2 regions of the Microbulbifer sp. CNSA002 genome follow, and region 2 is predicted to be linked to the other one. Evidence: predicted binding sites of a transcription regulator. Region 2 holds the regulator's gene; the other holds the start of a gene.

Region 1 (7,860 bases), 760 kb from region 2:
TGCCACTTTATCTAAGCGAAGAGTCACAGCTATAGAGCAAACTGCAAAATATTATAATGCACTTTTTGGGGGTGATCCCGCTTTACAGCCAACCCGCGCAAATTACGCAATGAAAGAGGTTACACTGCCTGATGCTGATCGCCGAGAACGACTTACTGAGTTCTTCTTTTGGACATCCTGGGTAGCTTCAACCGAGCGTTCACCAGGTGGCGCAACCTACACTAATAATTGGCCCCACGAACCATTAATTGACAACAAGCCAACTAGCGAAAATATTATTTGGTCTATTATTAGCGTGGTCTTATTGATTGCCGGTATTGGCGCCCTAGTTTGGGCATGGGCGTTCCTACGCACTGAAGACAAACACCCAACTGCCCCCAAGCAAGATCCAATCAGCACCTTCAAATTAACCCCCTCACAGAAAGCTCTTGGAAAATACTTACTAGCTATAGTAGGACTATTTACTTTCCAAGTTTTTTTAGGTGGTTTTACTGCCCACTATACTGTCGAAGGACAAGGATTCTATGGGATAGAGACATCGGAGTGGTTTCCATACAGCCTGGTACGCACCTGGCATATACAGGCTGCTCTATTTTGGATAGCTACAGGATTTTTAGCTGCCGGGCTATTTCTTGCTCCAATCATCAACGGTGGTAAAGATCCTAAGTTCCAAAAACTTGGTGTTGATATATTGTTTTGGGCATTGATAGCAGTCGTTATTGGGTCATTTGTCGGCAATTATCTAGCCATTGCACAAACTCTGCCACCAGAGCTCAGCTTTTGGCTGGGCCATCAAGGATATGAATTTGTAGATCTTGGTAGACTATGGCAAATCGGTAAATTTACCGGCATCGTACTATGGTTGGCATTAATGCTGCGCGGTATTGTTCCAGCATTAAAGCAAAAGGGTGATAAAAACCTGCTAGCCCTGTTTGCCGCCTCCGTAATTGCCATAGGATTATTTTATGGTGCAGGCTTCTTTTATGGCGAGCGCACACACATATCGGTCATGGAGTTTTGGCGCTGGTGGATAGTGCACTTATGGGTAGAAGGTTTCTTTGAAGTTTTTGCTACAACTGCGCTTGCATTTATCTTCTTCAATATGGGCCTTGTATCTAAACGCATGGCTACTGTGACTTCTCTAGCATCAGCGTCATTATTTCTACTAGGGGGTGTACCGGGAACTTTTCACCACCTATATTTCTCAGGGACGACAACACCCGTTATGGCGGTAGGGGCCACATTTAGTGCGCTCGAAGTGGTCCCACTTATCTTATTGGGTTATGAAGCCTGGGATCACTATAGCTTAAAAAATCGTGCACCCTGGATGGTAAAAATTAAATGGCCTTTGATGTTTTTTGTAGCTGTTGCTTTCTGGAATATGTTAGGAGCAGGCGTACTTGGCTTTACTATTAACCCACCGATAGCGTTATATTATCTTCAGGGCTTAAATACCACGGCCACACATGCCCATGGTGCATTGTTTGGAGTATATGGGTTCTTGGCTTTGGGCTTTAGTTTACTCGTTCTTAGATATATTCGCCCCCAGTTTATATTTAGCGAGAAATTGATGAAAACGGCATTCTGGTGGATGAATATAGGTTTGGCTTTAATGTTGTTCACCAGCCTTTTGCCGGTCGGTATTATCCAGTTTATGGCGAGCGCTTCAGAAGGCCTTTGGTATGCCCGCAGTGAAACCCTAATGCAAAGTGGAACGCTAGTTACTCTAAGATGGATACGAACTATTGGTGATGTGGTGTTTATCGTCGGTGCACTGGCTATCACATGGCAAGTAACACAAGGTGTGCTGAACCTAAAGAGGCATAGTTCAGTAGACTATCTATCAGGGCAAACCAAATCAGTCTCTTAAACTACTTATAAACCTATGCAACGTTACTGCGTAACTCAACAGTAACGTTGCATTATTTGCTAACCCCATAATCATAGATGGGTAAATTATAGAAATTCCTGAGGCCCCAAAATACCTTTTCTCAGTAATCACCCGTATTAGAGATGTTGAATTTTGACAATTCTCTTAGTAGGGGAAAGTAAATTACCTAATTATTAATTGAGCCGGCCTATGAATATCGGACTTGGAGAGAAAAAATTTACAAGTGTTTAATTTTCGTTTTTCCACAGCGTTCACAGCGATATTCAGTAACCAACTTTCCCTGCTTTACGTCAAACTTGCGCTCGGTGACCACTTTCCATTTATGAAAACCTTCCCTGCACAGGGTGCTGCCCTTGTGCTTTTGCCAAGCGGTTTTTCTTTTGAAAGGAATAACATCTCCCATTAAGCCACCTCTCCTGCAGCATGACCTGAAGCCCAAGCCCATTGGAAATTAAACCCGCCGAGCCAGCCGGTTACATCGAGAACCTCACCAATAAAATAAAGCCCCTGCCGGGTTTTACATTCCATAGTACGGGAAGAGACCTGTGCAGTATCGACTCCACCTAATGTTACCTCAGCAGTGCGATAACCCTCAGTGCCCGCCGGTACCAATTTCCAGCTTTGCAACTTTTCCCCAGCTTGCTGTAATTCCCCCTCCCCAAACTGTTTTAGGGGGCGGCTGGTAATTTGCGCTCGCTGCAGGAAAAACTGTACCAACTTTTTGCTCCAAACCTCAGCCAAAACGCTGTGCAAGTGGCTATCCGGGCTCTGATGTCGGCGCAGCGGTAACCACTTTGCCAGATTTTTCTCTGGAGCCAAGTCAAATATTACCGTTTGACCTTCTCGCCAGTGGCTGGAAACTTGCAAAACCGCTGGCCCACTCAGCCCCCTGTGAGTGAACAGCATCTGCTCCTGGAAACTACCTTCAGCGCAAGAAGCGGTCACTGATAGAGAGGTGCCGGGCAGGGTACCCTGACGCTCTAATTGCCGTTTATGCTGGGTGAATGGCACTAGCGCTGCTCGAGTTGGGACTACATCAAGCCCAAACTGCTTAGCGATCTCATAGCCAAACCCGCTCGCCCCCATGGTGGGAATAGAAAGGCCTCCAGTAGCCACGACCAAGGATTCACAGGTAACCGTCCCCATACTGGTTTCGACCTTATACCCCTGCCCCAAAGCTCGAATTTGAGTAATGCTACAGCGCGTGCGGATCTGTGCCTTAGCCGCACGGCATTCCGCTAGTAACAAGTCGACAATATCCCTTGATTTATTGTCGCAAAAGAGCTGACCGAGAGTTTTTTCGTGATAGGCAACCCCGTGCTTTTCCACCAATGCAATAAAGTCCCACTGGCTATAGCGAGCCAAGGCGGACTTACAGAAATGGGGGTTGTTACTGTAGAAGTTCTCTGCACTAGTGTAGAGATTGGTAAAGTTGCAACGGCCACCACCAGACATCAGGATTTTCTTTCCGACTTTGTTGGCGTGGTCCAGGACCAACACGTTGCGCCCGCGCTGGCCCGCTGTAGCCGCGCACATTAGTCCAGCTGCCCCAGCGCCAATGACCAATACATCGACGCTTTCAGGTAGCTGGCTGGTAGAAACCTCTGTCATAGGTAGGAAATAGTACTGCAGTAAGACCGGTGATCAGGTGCGAGGCAAGGTAACGCCGCGCTGGCCCTGGTATTTGCCACCACGATCGGCATAGGACACATCACAAACTTCATCGGATTCGAAGAACAGCATCTGTGCCACACCCTCGTTGGCATAGATCTTCGCAGGCAAGTTAGTGGTATTTGAGAACTCCAAAGTCACATGACCTTCCCACTCCGGCTCCAGTGGCGTCACATTGACGATAATGCCGCAACGGGCATAAGTGGATTTCCCCAGGCAAACCGTCAATACAGAGCGCGGGATACGGAAATACTCCACCGTACGCGCCAGGGCAAAGGAGTTTGGCGGAATAATGCAGTGGTCGCCTTCAACATCCACAAAGCTGTTTTCATCGAAGGTCTTGGGGTCAACTGTCGCTGAGTGAACATTGGTGAAAATCTTAAATTCACGAGCACAGCGAACATCGTAGCCATAGCTGGAGGTGCCATAGGAGATGAGTCGATCGCCATTATCGTTATGACGCACCTGACCGGCCTCAAAAGGCTCAATCATACCGTGCTGCTCTGCCATGCGGCGAATCCACTTGTCGGACTTGATACTCACTCCGTCCCCCCTGAATAGAATAATTAGTGCTCAATTAAAGAGGCGGAATCATAGCCGGTTTAGGCTGTGCAAAAAAGTGCCTATCCAAGGAATTCTCACTTGTTGCCACTGGACAGATACTGTATAAATTAACAGTGTTACTGTATGCACATACAGTTTAAGACGAAGACAGTGGCCAGATCGGACTAAAATTCAGTGGTGGAATCGTGGGCAGCGCAGAAAACTTCATAGAAAACAATCAGTTAGACCGCCAGGCAAAACACCAGAAACTGGCACAGCTACTCACCAGAGCCGATATCTGGCAAGCAGCGAATGAACCCCGACGACAGCGAAACGGCATCGCCAGTGGTTATCCAAGCCTCGATGCCCTCCTAGCGAACCACGGCTGGCCAAGAGGGGCCACTACTGAGCTACTCATGGACCAGATGGGTATCGGTGAACTCACCCTGATACTTCCGGCCCTGGCAAATCTCACTCAGAGGGGGCAAATGATCATACTGGTCAATCCACCCCATATCCCCTATGCGCCCTCATTGGCCAACAGTGGTATCCGCCTTGAGAACCTGCTGATCCTGCACCCCCGAGGCCCCAAGGATACTCTCTGGGCGATCGAGCAGTCCCTACAATCCGGAAGCTGTGGTGCCTTACTCAGCTGGCAGGGGCGGCAATCCCTGAAGCATAAAGATCTTCGTCGCCTACAGCTCGCTGCCCGCAATGGGGACTGTCTGCACTTCCACTTTCGCCCTCAGTGTGAATCAGCAAACCCCTCACCCGCGAGCTTGCGCCTACAGCTCACTCCCAGGGAAGGAGAGCTGGCACTAAGGCTTTTAAAGCAATTGGGTGGAAATTCAGGCCAGAACCTCTATTTGGCAAGAGCAGCAAAACTGGTCCGACGGGACCAACCAATGCACTGAACGGTTCCGAGGGATAGCTCCATGCTCTGGCTTTGTATTCAATTCCCCAGGCTTCCGTTAGAAGTTCTGACCCGCGCTCAGCAACAAGGAGAAGAGGCTCTACCCCAAGTTGTGGTTGAAAAACAGTTGGTGATTGATAGAAACCCAGCGGCATCCCAATGCGGCGTCGAGACCGGGCTCAGTATTGCCACTGCGTCTGCTCTCTGTGCAGACTTACAGCTGCTACAACGCGATTCCCAGCGGGAACAACAAGAGTTACAGCAGCTGGCCCAGTGGGCATACAGCTTTACACCACTTGTATCACCTCAGTCCGCAGGGCTTTTGAGTAATGGCGAGAGCACTCCCGCCCACCTCTATCTGGAACTGAGTGGCTGCCTAAAAGCCAGCGGTGGCTTCAAGGCATTGATACAACAGCTGAGCGATGAGCTTGAACAGATGGGGATCTACAGCCTGATGGGCCTCGGCCACAGTCCCAGTGCAGCTCATATGCTAAGCCAACTGACCGAACACCGGCACTGGCTTGCGCAATCAGATTCTCCGCCCAGCCCTCAGCAGTGGAGACAGTGGATTAGCTTTGCCCCATCCAAGCTCCTTAATTGCGACAACAAAACTATTTCCAAGCTCTACGCATGTGGTATCAAGCGAGTAAGCCAGCTGCTCGCTATTCCACTCTCTGAGGTAGGCTCTCGTTTTGGTCGCCCATTTGTGGACTACCTGGCACGCCTGAACGGAACTCGCCAAGATCCAGTCTGTAGTTATCAGCCCCCAGCACAATTCCGCAGCGAGCTATTTTTCCCCAGCCCCTTGGATAATAGCGAACAGCTGCTATTTCCTATCGGTCGCCTACTAAGGGAATTATGCTTCCAGTTGCAGCGACGCCAGCTCTACACACAACAGTTAAATTGGCATATGGATTTCGGCCAAAATAAATCTCAGGAAATAACCGTAGAACTCTCCACTCCGCAGTTGGACCCTCAACGCCTAATAGCACTAACCAAGCTGCAAATGGAAAGAGTAACTCTTGATCAGCCAGTGCAGTCCATCAGCTTAAATTGCAAGCATTTACTCCCCTTGGAGCAGGGATCACTGGATGAAGATTTATTTGGTGAAGGCAGCCAACATAAACGCAATCAACAGCTATTAGACAAATTAAAAGCCCGCCTCGGTCATCAAGCACTCTCGGGAATTGCCCTAAAAGAAAGCTACCTACCAGAGCAGGCCTGGCAAAATACAGATACCCTGATAATTAAAAGTAACGCTAAGGGACAGCAAATTAAGCCCATCCAAGCACCGCGCCCCAACTGGCTATTAGCTCGTCCAACCAAACTGGAAAGTAGCGAGCACAAGTTATTTTATCAGGGAGAGCTACAACTATTACAGGGGCCAGAGCGAATTGATGGCTATTGGTGGCAGCACGGGCGTCATGGGCGGGATTACTATATCGCAAGAAATAAAAGAGATGAGCTCTACTGGGTCTTTCAGGATCTTACAACCGAAGAGTGGTTTTTACATGGCGTTTATAGCTAAGCCTAAACCCCTTTCTTAATACTGATCTTCACCAAAACCCAAATCCCATCACAATCAACAGATAGACGCCGAGAGAATCAGCATGAGGTACGCCGAACTCTTTTGTCAAAGCAACTTTTCTTTTCTGCAGGGGGCATCGCATCCGCAGGAATTAGTCCAAACTGCTTACAACCTGCAATATACAGCCCTTGCTATCACCGATGAATGCTCCCTTTCCGGAGCTGTTAGAGCCTATAAAGAACTTGAAACCATCAAGTCTACAGACTCTAAAAATCCCGAGTTTAAACTAATTTTTGGCAGTTATTTCCGGCTCCATAACAACATAGAAATAATTCTACTGGCTCCGGACAAAACTGCCTACAGCGAGCTATGCCAGTTAATTTCAAAATCACGCTTAAGGGCGGAAAAAGGAACCTACATTACTTATCAAAGTGACTTGGTAGAGCTATGCAAAAACCTAATTGCCATCTGGATTCCAAATTTCATTAAGATAGAAATACCTGAAGAAATCAAGAAAACCTTCAGCGAACGGTTTTACATTGCCATCAACAACCACCTACACGCAGAGGAAAGCCTTAAGTCCAATATAATTACTGAGCTTGCAAGAAGAGAGAATATTTCCTTGGTTGCAACCAATCATGTGTTGATGCACTGCTATAGCCGAAAGCCATTACAAGATGTACTCAACGCAAATTATCATAACTGTACCCTGGATAATCTAGGGTATCGTATTGAGCAAAATGCTGAACGTTACCTTCGCAGCTTAGGTGATATCCAGTCGTTACACTCCAAAGAGTCTATAGACAATACCAACCTTATTGCCAAACAGTGTACTTTTTGCTTGAGCGAACTCAGTTACGAATACCCATCAGAAGTTATCCCTCAAGAAAGTAATGCGAGCAGCTATTTAAAAAAGCTAGTACAAATAGGAAGGGCTGCTCGCTGGCCACAGGGTCCTGAAAAGAGAATTGATGAGATTATCAATAAAGAACTCGCAATAATAGCAGAACTGCAGTATGAGCATTACTTTCTAACCATTTACGATATAGTCCAGTTTGCCCGGGAAAATCATATCTTGTACCAGGGCCGTGGCTCCGCAGCCAATTCAGTAGTTTGCTACTGCCTATTCATCACAGAGATAGATCCTCATAAAATTGGATTGCTATTTGAACGGTTTATCTCACGGGAACGCAATGAACCCCCAGATATTGATGTAGACTTTGAGCACGAACGACGTGAAGAAGTTATTCAGTATATTTACACAAAATATAGCCGCAAAAGAGCTGGACTTACCGCTAGTAAGATCACCTACCG
Region 2 (7,860 bases):
AGTTGATAATTGATGCGCTGGGCGTTCAGGGTAGGGCTAGTGCAGAGGCCAATGAGCTGTCCGGCCTGGTCGGCGACCCGCAGAGTTGGTTATCCCATATGCTTTACGCCTGGGAAGAGCAGCAGAAAATATCTGTGGGTGCTGATGAAAAACAGCAACAGGTTAATTTAATCCCGCTACACAACGAAGTTGCCAAGCCCGAGTTTGCACCTTTGTCCAAAGAGTTGCTGCTTCAGTGGCATCGCTCGCTGAATGAATTGGTGGTGAGGCAGCGCGCTCACTTGGATGAGTGTTAACTAATACGCATATTCGACTTCGGTGAACTTCTGAATAGGTTCGTAATATTTCTGCGAATTTTGAAGGTTGTTGATATTAGGCGCACTTCTGCGGGAAACTCCGCTGTCCTTTGAGTGAGTCACAATAGAGTAGTTGTGGCCCACTCGACATAACCCGCAACCGGTGCAACGTGCAAAGCAATTCACTCTTCTCTTGTGATCTCTTGAGTGGTTTAGGTAATTCTTTGATATAGCGTACTGGCAATAGACTGCCTCGAAAGTCAGGAGCCAGAAGCCCTCAAATTGGATGAATGAAACTTATCGCAAGCCTGTGGTACACTGGGCGCAAACTGTTGTGCCGTGAAGGAAAAGCGAATGTCCTCCGAAACTTTTGAAATAATTGAGCTGGCTAATGGCGATGTAGCCTTGCGTCGTGCTGGCCACAAAGAGGACCCTTTGGTGAGCATTTCTTTTTCTGCGGAAAGCCTTCAGTTTTTGCGCAAGAACAAGGTTGCTGTGGCAAGGGCTATGTTGGAAGCGGGCATTGAAGCCGTACAAAATCTAGACGATCTTGAGGCTGGTTACTTCGAGGAAGAAGATGATTTAATGCCGGTAAATCATACTATCCACTAACGTCAGCGTTAGTTTGAGTTTTATCAACAGCGGCCAATGGCCGCTGTTGTCGTTTTTAGGGGTTTAAGGCGCTTGGCGAATGACCCCTACGGCTAATCCCTCAATCACAAAGTTCTTATCTCTCATATCGACTTGAATTAACTCAAAGTCATCATTTTCAGGTAGCAACTGAACGGTTGCCTGATTTCCCTTGCGGCGAAAGCGTTTCACAGTGACTTCGTCATCGATACGGGCAACGACGATTTGGCCATTGCGCACCTGCTCGGTCTTTTGCACTGCCAGCAAGTCTCCATCGAGAATGCCCGCATCTCGCATACTCATACCATGCACCCTCAACAAATAATCTGCGGGAGGATGGAAGAAGCTCGCGGGCAAGTCGCAATAATCTTCAATATGTTCGCTTGCGAGTATGGGATTCCCTGCAGCTACTCTACCCACAATCGGCAAGCCGGATTGGTGATCCGGAATTCGAATGCCTCGGGAAGCGCCGGCAACCATCTCAATGGCGCCTTTTCTGGCGAGCGCTTTCAGGTGTTCCTCGGCGGCATTGGGTGAGCGGAAGCCGAGCTCCTGGGCAATTTCTGCCCGCGTTGGCGGGTAGCCTGTTTCATCCAGGTAGGACTTGATCAGGTCGAGAACCTGGGACTGACGAGCGGTGAGATTGGTCATAGATTTACCTAGTTTTCTGTATTTATATACAGTTGCTGGAATTATATACAGATTTATTGTTCGCGCAATCCTCAGGTTTTAGTCTTTGTGAGCTGCTACATTGATGGAGAAAGCAAGGAGAGAAGAAAGCGTTGAAGGAACTGACAAAGAGGGAAAAATAATGTTGGATGCAAAAATGCCGGAAGCCTGGAGAGTGCTTCGTATTCAGTCTGAATTGGTAGATGGGATAGAGCGGCTGATAGCGTTAGGTGGTGCAGTGACAGTGTTTGGAGGGGCGAGATTTACAGAGGACAGTCCTGAATATCAGCAGGGGGTAAAGTTGGGAGAGTTGCTCGCGGCTGAAGGGATCCCCGTGATTACCGGTGGTGGGCCGGGGCTGATGGAGGCTTGTAACCGAGGGGCTTTCGGGCAGCCCGGCGCATCAATTGGGTTAAACATAGAGCTGCCTTTTGAACAGGCGGCAAATCCATATCAGGACATCAGTTTGAACTTCCGATACTTTTTTGTACGGAAATTTATGTTTGTAAAACACGCACTTGGATTCGTTGGACTTCCCGGTGGCTACGGCACGTTGGATGAGTTGTTTGAAGCTCTTACCTTGGTGCAAACGCAGAAAGTGCGGCGTTTCCCAATTGTGTTGGTAGGTAAGCGTTACTGGAGTGGGCTGTACGATTGGTTGGTAGATACAGTGTTAGAGCGCGATTGTATCGATGCCAGTGATCTAGACCTTTTTCATATCGTTGATAGTGTGGAGGAGGCTGCGGCCCTGATTATGAAATATATGCAGGTGAAAGAATAATTAATCGGGTGATCTTAAAATACCGAAAAAATTTTCAAAGTTATTTTTGTTAAAGCTACCCCCCGGACTAAAAGGCTATGCCGGCTGGTGGGGTGGCGTACTTGCACAAGTTGGCGGGAGATCAACTCCTGCAGTATTGATCTTACCGCCTGACATACATTTCCCTGTTATTTTTACTCTTGTACCTTGCTGAGTGGAGAGCTTAGCTGGCGGGCTCTAGATCAGTGAGAATATGCTACTCTGGCGTCGATTAAACGTATGTTTTAAATGGTGGTTTGATACTTATGAGCCAGATAGATACGGTCAGCCGGATACTCGATGCAGCGGAAGTGCTGTTTGCCGAACGGGGTTTTCCTGAAACCTCATTGAGAACAATTACCAGCACGGCCGGGGTTAATCTGGCGGCAGTTAACTACCATTTCGGCTCCAAGAAAGAATTGATACAGGCGGTATTTGAACGCTTTTTAACGCCTTTCACTAACGCTCTGGAAGAAGAGCTTGATCGCCGTATTGCCCTGGGGCAGCCCCTGGGGGTGGAGGAGCTGATCGAATGCCTGTATCGAGTTGGGTTGGGAAGCCTTGGGCTGGAGGGAAAGGATCCACAGCGATTTATGCGTCTTTTAGGATTGGCCTATACCCAGTTCCAGGGGCATTTGCGTCGATTTATCGTATCTCGATACGGGGATACTTACCGTCGTTTTGCAGGATTGCTGGCTGAAGCGTTACCGGGCTTGGACCCAGAAACTTTCTATTGGCGCCTCTACTTTATGCTGGGAGCGACCATTTTCACACTGTCGAGCCACGATGCGATTGAGGCTATCCTGCGGGAGGATTTCGGTTCTGACAGTACCCTGACCCAGACTCTTGAGCGATTGGTACCCGCTGCTTCGGCCATGTTGAAGGTAGATAATTAGTGGGCGCACTCTTAAATCGATAAGGAACTTAATATGTCTTTACCACCCGGACCGGTCATGGTGGATATCGAGGGGCTTGAACTCACCGAGGAAGACTGTGAGTTACTTCGGCATCCGATGGTGGGCGGGCTGATCTTTTTTGCGAGAAACTATCGGGATCGCAAGCAGCTTATCCAATTGGTTAACTCCATCCGTGCGGTGCGACCAGAGATCCTGCTAGCGGTAGATCAGGAGGGTGGTAGGGTTCAGCGGTTTCGCGATGACTTTACGCGAATACCCTCAATGCAGGCCCTCAGTGCTGTCGCCAGTAACGAGCAGTTGCAGGATGTGGGGTGGCTGCTGGCCGCAGAGTTGCTGGCTGTAGGAGTGGATTTTAGCTTTGCGCCGGTTTTGGATGCGGATGACAGTCACAGCAGGGTGATCGGCGATCGGAGTTTTTGCCCCGACCCCGCCCAGTTAACCGCACTGGCTCGCCCCTTTATCCAAGGGATGCGCGAAGCGGGAATGGCCACGACAGGCAAGCATTTTCCGGGGCATGGCCACGTGCTGGAAGACAGTCATGTGGAGTTGCCAGAGGATAAGCGCTCGTTGGATCAGGTCATGGCAACCGATGCACTTCCGTTTATCGATTGTATTGGAACCCAGGAACTTACCGCGGTGATGCCGGCCCATATCCGCTTCATCAACATTGATAGCCAGCCGGTGGGATTCTCCCGCTATTGGCTGCAGGATGTATTGCGGCGACAGCTGGGATTCAATGGAGTGATTTTTAGTGATGATCTGTCTATGGAAGGGGCGGGTGCGGCCGGAGGCTATGGCGATAGGATTCGCGCAGCCCTGGAAGCCGGTTGTGATATGGGTATCGTATGCAACAATCGTGTCGGCGCTTTTGAGGCGCTGGCGGCACTGGATACCTTTGTGCCCAAACCGGAGTCCACTCATCGGTTGTCGGCTATGGGTGGCAGGCCGGTGATCGGCTCCTGGGAGGAGCTTGAGAAGAGTGCGCGGTGGCACAGAACCAGGGAGTGGTTAGCTTCCATAATGCGCTGAAATAAGTTGTTGAGATCCGTCGTCTATTGAGAAGGCGTTGTACGGATATTACTGATTGTTGGTTAAAGCGGAGGGGTTCGAGTGGAGTCCGTTGAGAGCGTGCTGTTGTCCTGGCTTGGTGAGAACCGGGTCTGGATAGTTTCTGTTTTCCTCATAGTACTTGCGTCTGGGGTGTTGGCCTGGTTATTTGGCCGGTTTGTGCAGCGCATGGCCATTAAGGCGGAAAAGACGGTTAACCCCTGGGATGATGCCTTGGTTGGGGCGCTCTCCCCTCCCGGGCAGGTATTGGTATGGCTGTTGGGCTTGACTGTCGCTGCCCAGCGAGCGGGGGACGCCACTGGTGCCGAGATATTCTCCCTGGCTGCACCGACGCGGGAAATAGGCTTGATCCTGGTGATGGCTTGGTTTGCCTGGCGATTCTCACACAGCGTGGAACATAACCTGTGCGATCCGCGCTATATGGGCAAGCCGATGGATGCCACTACGGTACGTGCGATCGGCAAACTGGTCAGGGCCTCAATCGTGATCACGGCGGGAATTGTGGTCATGCAGTTCCTGGGTTACAGCGTCAGCGGTGTTTTGGCATTTGGTGGTATTGGCGGACTGGCTGTCGGTTTTGCGGCCAAGGACCTGCTGGCAAACTTTTTCGGTGGCCTGATGATCTATCTGGATCGGCCCTTTGCGGTGGGCGACTGGATTCGCTCCCCCGATAAGGAGATTGAGGGGACCGTGGAAGATATCGGTTGGCGCCTGACCAGAATCCGCACTTTTGATATGCGACCCGTCTATGTTCCCAATGGTATCTTCACCCAGATTGCGGTAGAAAATCCTTCCCGTATGTTAAATCGTAGGATTTTTGAAACGATTGGTATTCGTTATGAAGATGCCCACCATATGGCGGCCATCGTGGCGGATGTTAAAAATATGTTACAGGAACATCCGGAAATTGATTCTAATCGTACGCTTATTGTTAATTTTAATAGTTTTGCTTCCTCCTCTTTGGATTTCTTTATATATACGTTTACCCGCACTACCGATTGGGTTCGTTATCATGAAGTAAAACAGGATGTTCTATTAACGATTCTTAAAATAATTGAGGGATATGGGGCATCCTGTGCATTCCCAACCTCAACATTACATATTGCCGATATACCTTCATTAACGCGAGAGGCCGCGTTAGACAGTTGAGGAATGGGAGTGCAATAAGGTACAAATGATTAGTTTCTAATTGAGCACTATTGAAGATTTTGACGGTTAATTACGCATATTGGGAAAAACGTAGTATTTATTTCACATAGAAAACTAGACACTGGCGCTGTTTTATCTAAGAATCAGGGTACGTCCTTTGAGTATATGCTCATCGGATTAAGCAAGATAGCATTCTGCATGGAGCAGTTTGTTAACAATGGGGTGGCGTTTGCCCCTCTTGCCGAATTGAGCAGTGAGGTAAAAGAGGTAGGCGCAATAACAATAATGAGGTTTTCTCAATGAGTGATCGCGTTACAGGTACAGTGAAGTGGTTTAATAACGCACGGGGTTATGGCTTCATCACCTGTGGAGAAGGAACTGAAGATATTTTCGTTCACTATCGCAGCATTCGCGGCGAGGGCTACAAAACCCTTAATGAGGGGCAGGCGGTAGAGTTCGAAATGCAACAAGGTGACAAAGGACTGCTGGCGGAAGATGTTGTTCCCTGTGAGTGATTTATAGATCACTCGTTGAAAGAACTGTTGTCGTGTAGGGTCCTGCGGCTCGATTGACGCCGGCCCTGTCAGCGCCTCTGAAAAGCGGATCTTTATGATCCGCTTTTTTGTTTGCTACTTTGCAGTGGATATAGGCTTTTCTTCTTTAAGTTGCATTTGTGTCCCTCTTTGTAGATTTGGTCATATCCCACCCCACCTAAAGTCCCCAATGTAATTGTGTGTATATGAGTGAGTTTATTGTGCTCAATACCGCTGTGCTAATTATTATTTTAATACTTCCGGAATATTGGCCCACTGATTGCAATTTTATGTTGTTGTGGGGTGGCGGTATTTGCTTGTTTGCTGGCAGTATTTTGATTAAAGATAAATTGATTAAATATCGGCTGGGTGGGGTGTGCTTGCAGTGATGGTGAAATTAATTCGTTTGAGGTGAAGAGTTTTAAAGGTATATTTAAAATAATCGCCCCTGCAAGATTTGCAGGGGCGATTGGCGAAAGTCGATTATTTAAATAAATTAACTTTCTGTGCGGTTATCTTTTTCTTGGTCGGAATTAAGTATATTCATATTCTGCGAGTCTTCTTTGGGTTTGGCTACAGTGCGCACTTCAATAAGAATGCCAAATGCAGGGTGGTCGATATAATGAAGTTGTCCGCTACGCAAACGTCTCTCGTGTTGCAGTCTTGCAGCATGGGCTACATATAATGGCTCTTCTTTTATAAATTCCGGCTCGCCCAGTGTGAGTGGCTCAGTTGTGTTAATTGCGCCCTGACTATTTTCGATATCAAACCCGTTATTTTGTGAATATGAATTTTCAATATCACTGTAATTGCCGGTTAGGATTTGTAGTGGCTTTTCGATTTTATTTTGTGGGCGCTGAGGAAGAAGAATGCTGTGTTCCCCGGGTTGCGTATAAAAATCGCTGAGCCACAAATTAGTACTGATATGTAAATAGCGAGCGACACTCAGGGTGATAGATCCCTCAAGCTGGCTGTGGCCGCTGAGCTGGCTGCCGCCATCAATCAGAATGGCCGGGGAGTTTCTCTTGGTTTTTAAAACCTGGCGCCAGGCCTTGTGAAACAGGACCCTGTCACCAGCCCTGGAAATTGCGGCGGCTTTGTTGTCCAGCAGCCTGGGTACTGGTCTTAGCAGCAAGTTTCTTGGTGCTTGCTCAGAGTTCTGCAAACTAGTAGATGCGTCGCCCTCAAGTTCCGATGATTCAATATCGGCTGGGCCGCTCGTATCTGGGCTCGAGATGATGTCTTCAAGCGATAACACCTCATCCTCTGTTGGCTGAGTTGGGGTGCGCAGGGTGTCAAAGTCGATCCACTTTGATGGATACTGAAGACGGGGTGCCGTCGGCCAGGTCTCTGCGGTTCTTTCCATCCCCTGGGGGCGCTCGAATACGATCATTTCTATTTCGAAAGTATTGCCAGCGTAGTTGACGGCCTGGGCACTGGTTGCTGCCAGCGTGAGCGCCAGGGTTGAGCAGAGGCTAATTATCCTTTTCATGGGTTTACCACTTAAACAATTCTATTTGGGTGCAGAGGGTGTCATTGCCGACAGGCCGTTTAAGCGGGAGTAGGAGACTCATTAGTTTTGCCGCCAGCTCCCGCTGCTGCCTGCCGGATGGTATCACTGTGCAAGCTTTTCCAGAACTTCGTTAATTTCCTGGAGCTTGCGATCAGTACCCTCCTCATCGAGACTGAAATTCAGTTGGTTTGCGCCGGCCAGCTGGTAGCGTCCCGGCTGGGTTTGCACCATCTTAACCAAAGTGAGCGGATCTACACGGGTATTCTCCGCAAATTCGATACGCCCT

Evidence for each region. Region 2 encodes LexA, which represses DNA repair genes until DNA is damaged. Its sites were predicted from a motif close to ACTGTNTNTANANACAGT; they were not measured.
Region 1: the regulator LexA is predicted to act here: its motif matches at 4,245-4,262, upstream of imuA (translesion DNA synthesis-associated protein ImuA).

Annotation. Positions count from the first base shown of each region.
Region 1 covers NZ_CP172449.1:4,013,934-4,021,793, forward strand. Annotated here, with positions in the region: gene ACG1BZ_RS17840 (nitric-oxide reductase large subunit) at 1-1,870, shown strand, start outside; gene ACG1BZ_RS17845 (hypothetical protein) at 2,109-2,294, opposite strand; gene ACG1BZ_RS17850 (NAD(P)/FAD-dependent oxidoreductase) at 2,294-3,502, opposite strand; gene dcd (dCTP deaminase) at 3,536-4,105, opposite strand; gene imuA (translesion DNA synthesis-associated protein ImuA) at 4,312-5,019, shown strand; gene ACG1BZ_RS17865 (Y-family DNA polymerase) at 5,041-6,546, shown strand; gene ACG1BZ_RS17870 (error-prone DNA polymerase) at 6,629-7,860, shown strand, end outside.
Region 2 covers NZ_CP172449.1:3,251,843-3,259,702, reverse strand. Annotated here, with positions in the region: gene ACG1BZ_RS14495 (DUF6586 family protein) at 1-296, shown strand, start outside; gene ACG1BZ_RS14490 (hypothetical protein) at 651-908, shown strand; gene lexA (transcriptional repressor LexA) at 972-1,577, opposite strand; gene ACG1BZ_RS14480 (TIGR00730 family Rossman fold protein) at 1,738-2,376, shown strand; gene ACG1BZ_RS14475 (TetR/AcrR family transcriptional regulator) at 2,661-3,290, shown strand; gene nagZ (beta-N-acetylhexosaminidase) at 3,324-4,340, shown strand; gene ACG1BZ_RS14465 (mechanosensitive ion channel family protein) at 4,422-5,528, shown strand; gene ACG1BZ_RS14460 (cold-shock protein) at 5,828-6,043, shown strand; gene ACG1BZ_RS14455 (CsiV family protein) at 6,558-7,553, opposite strand; gene mfd (transcription-repair coupling factor) at 7,677-7,860, opposite strand, start outside.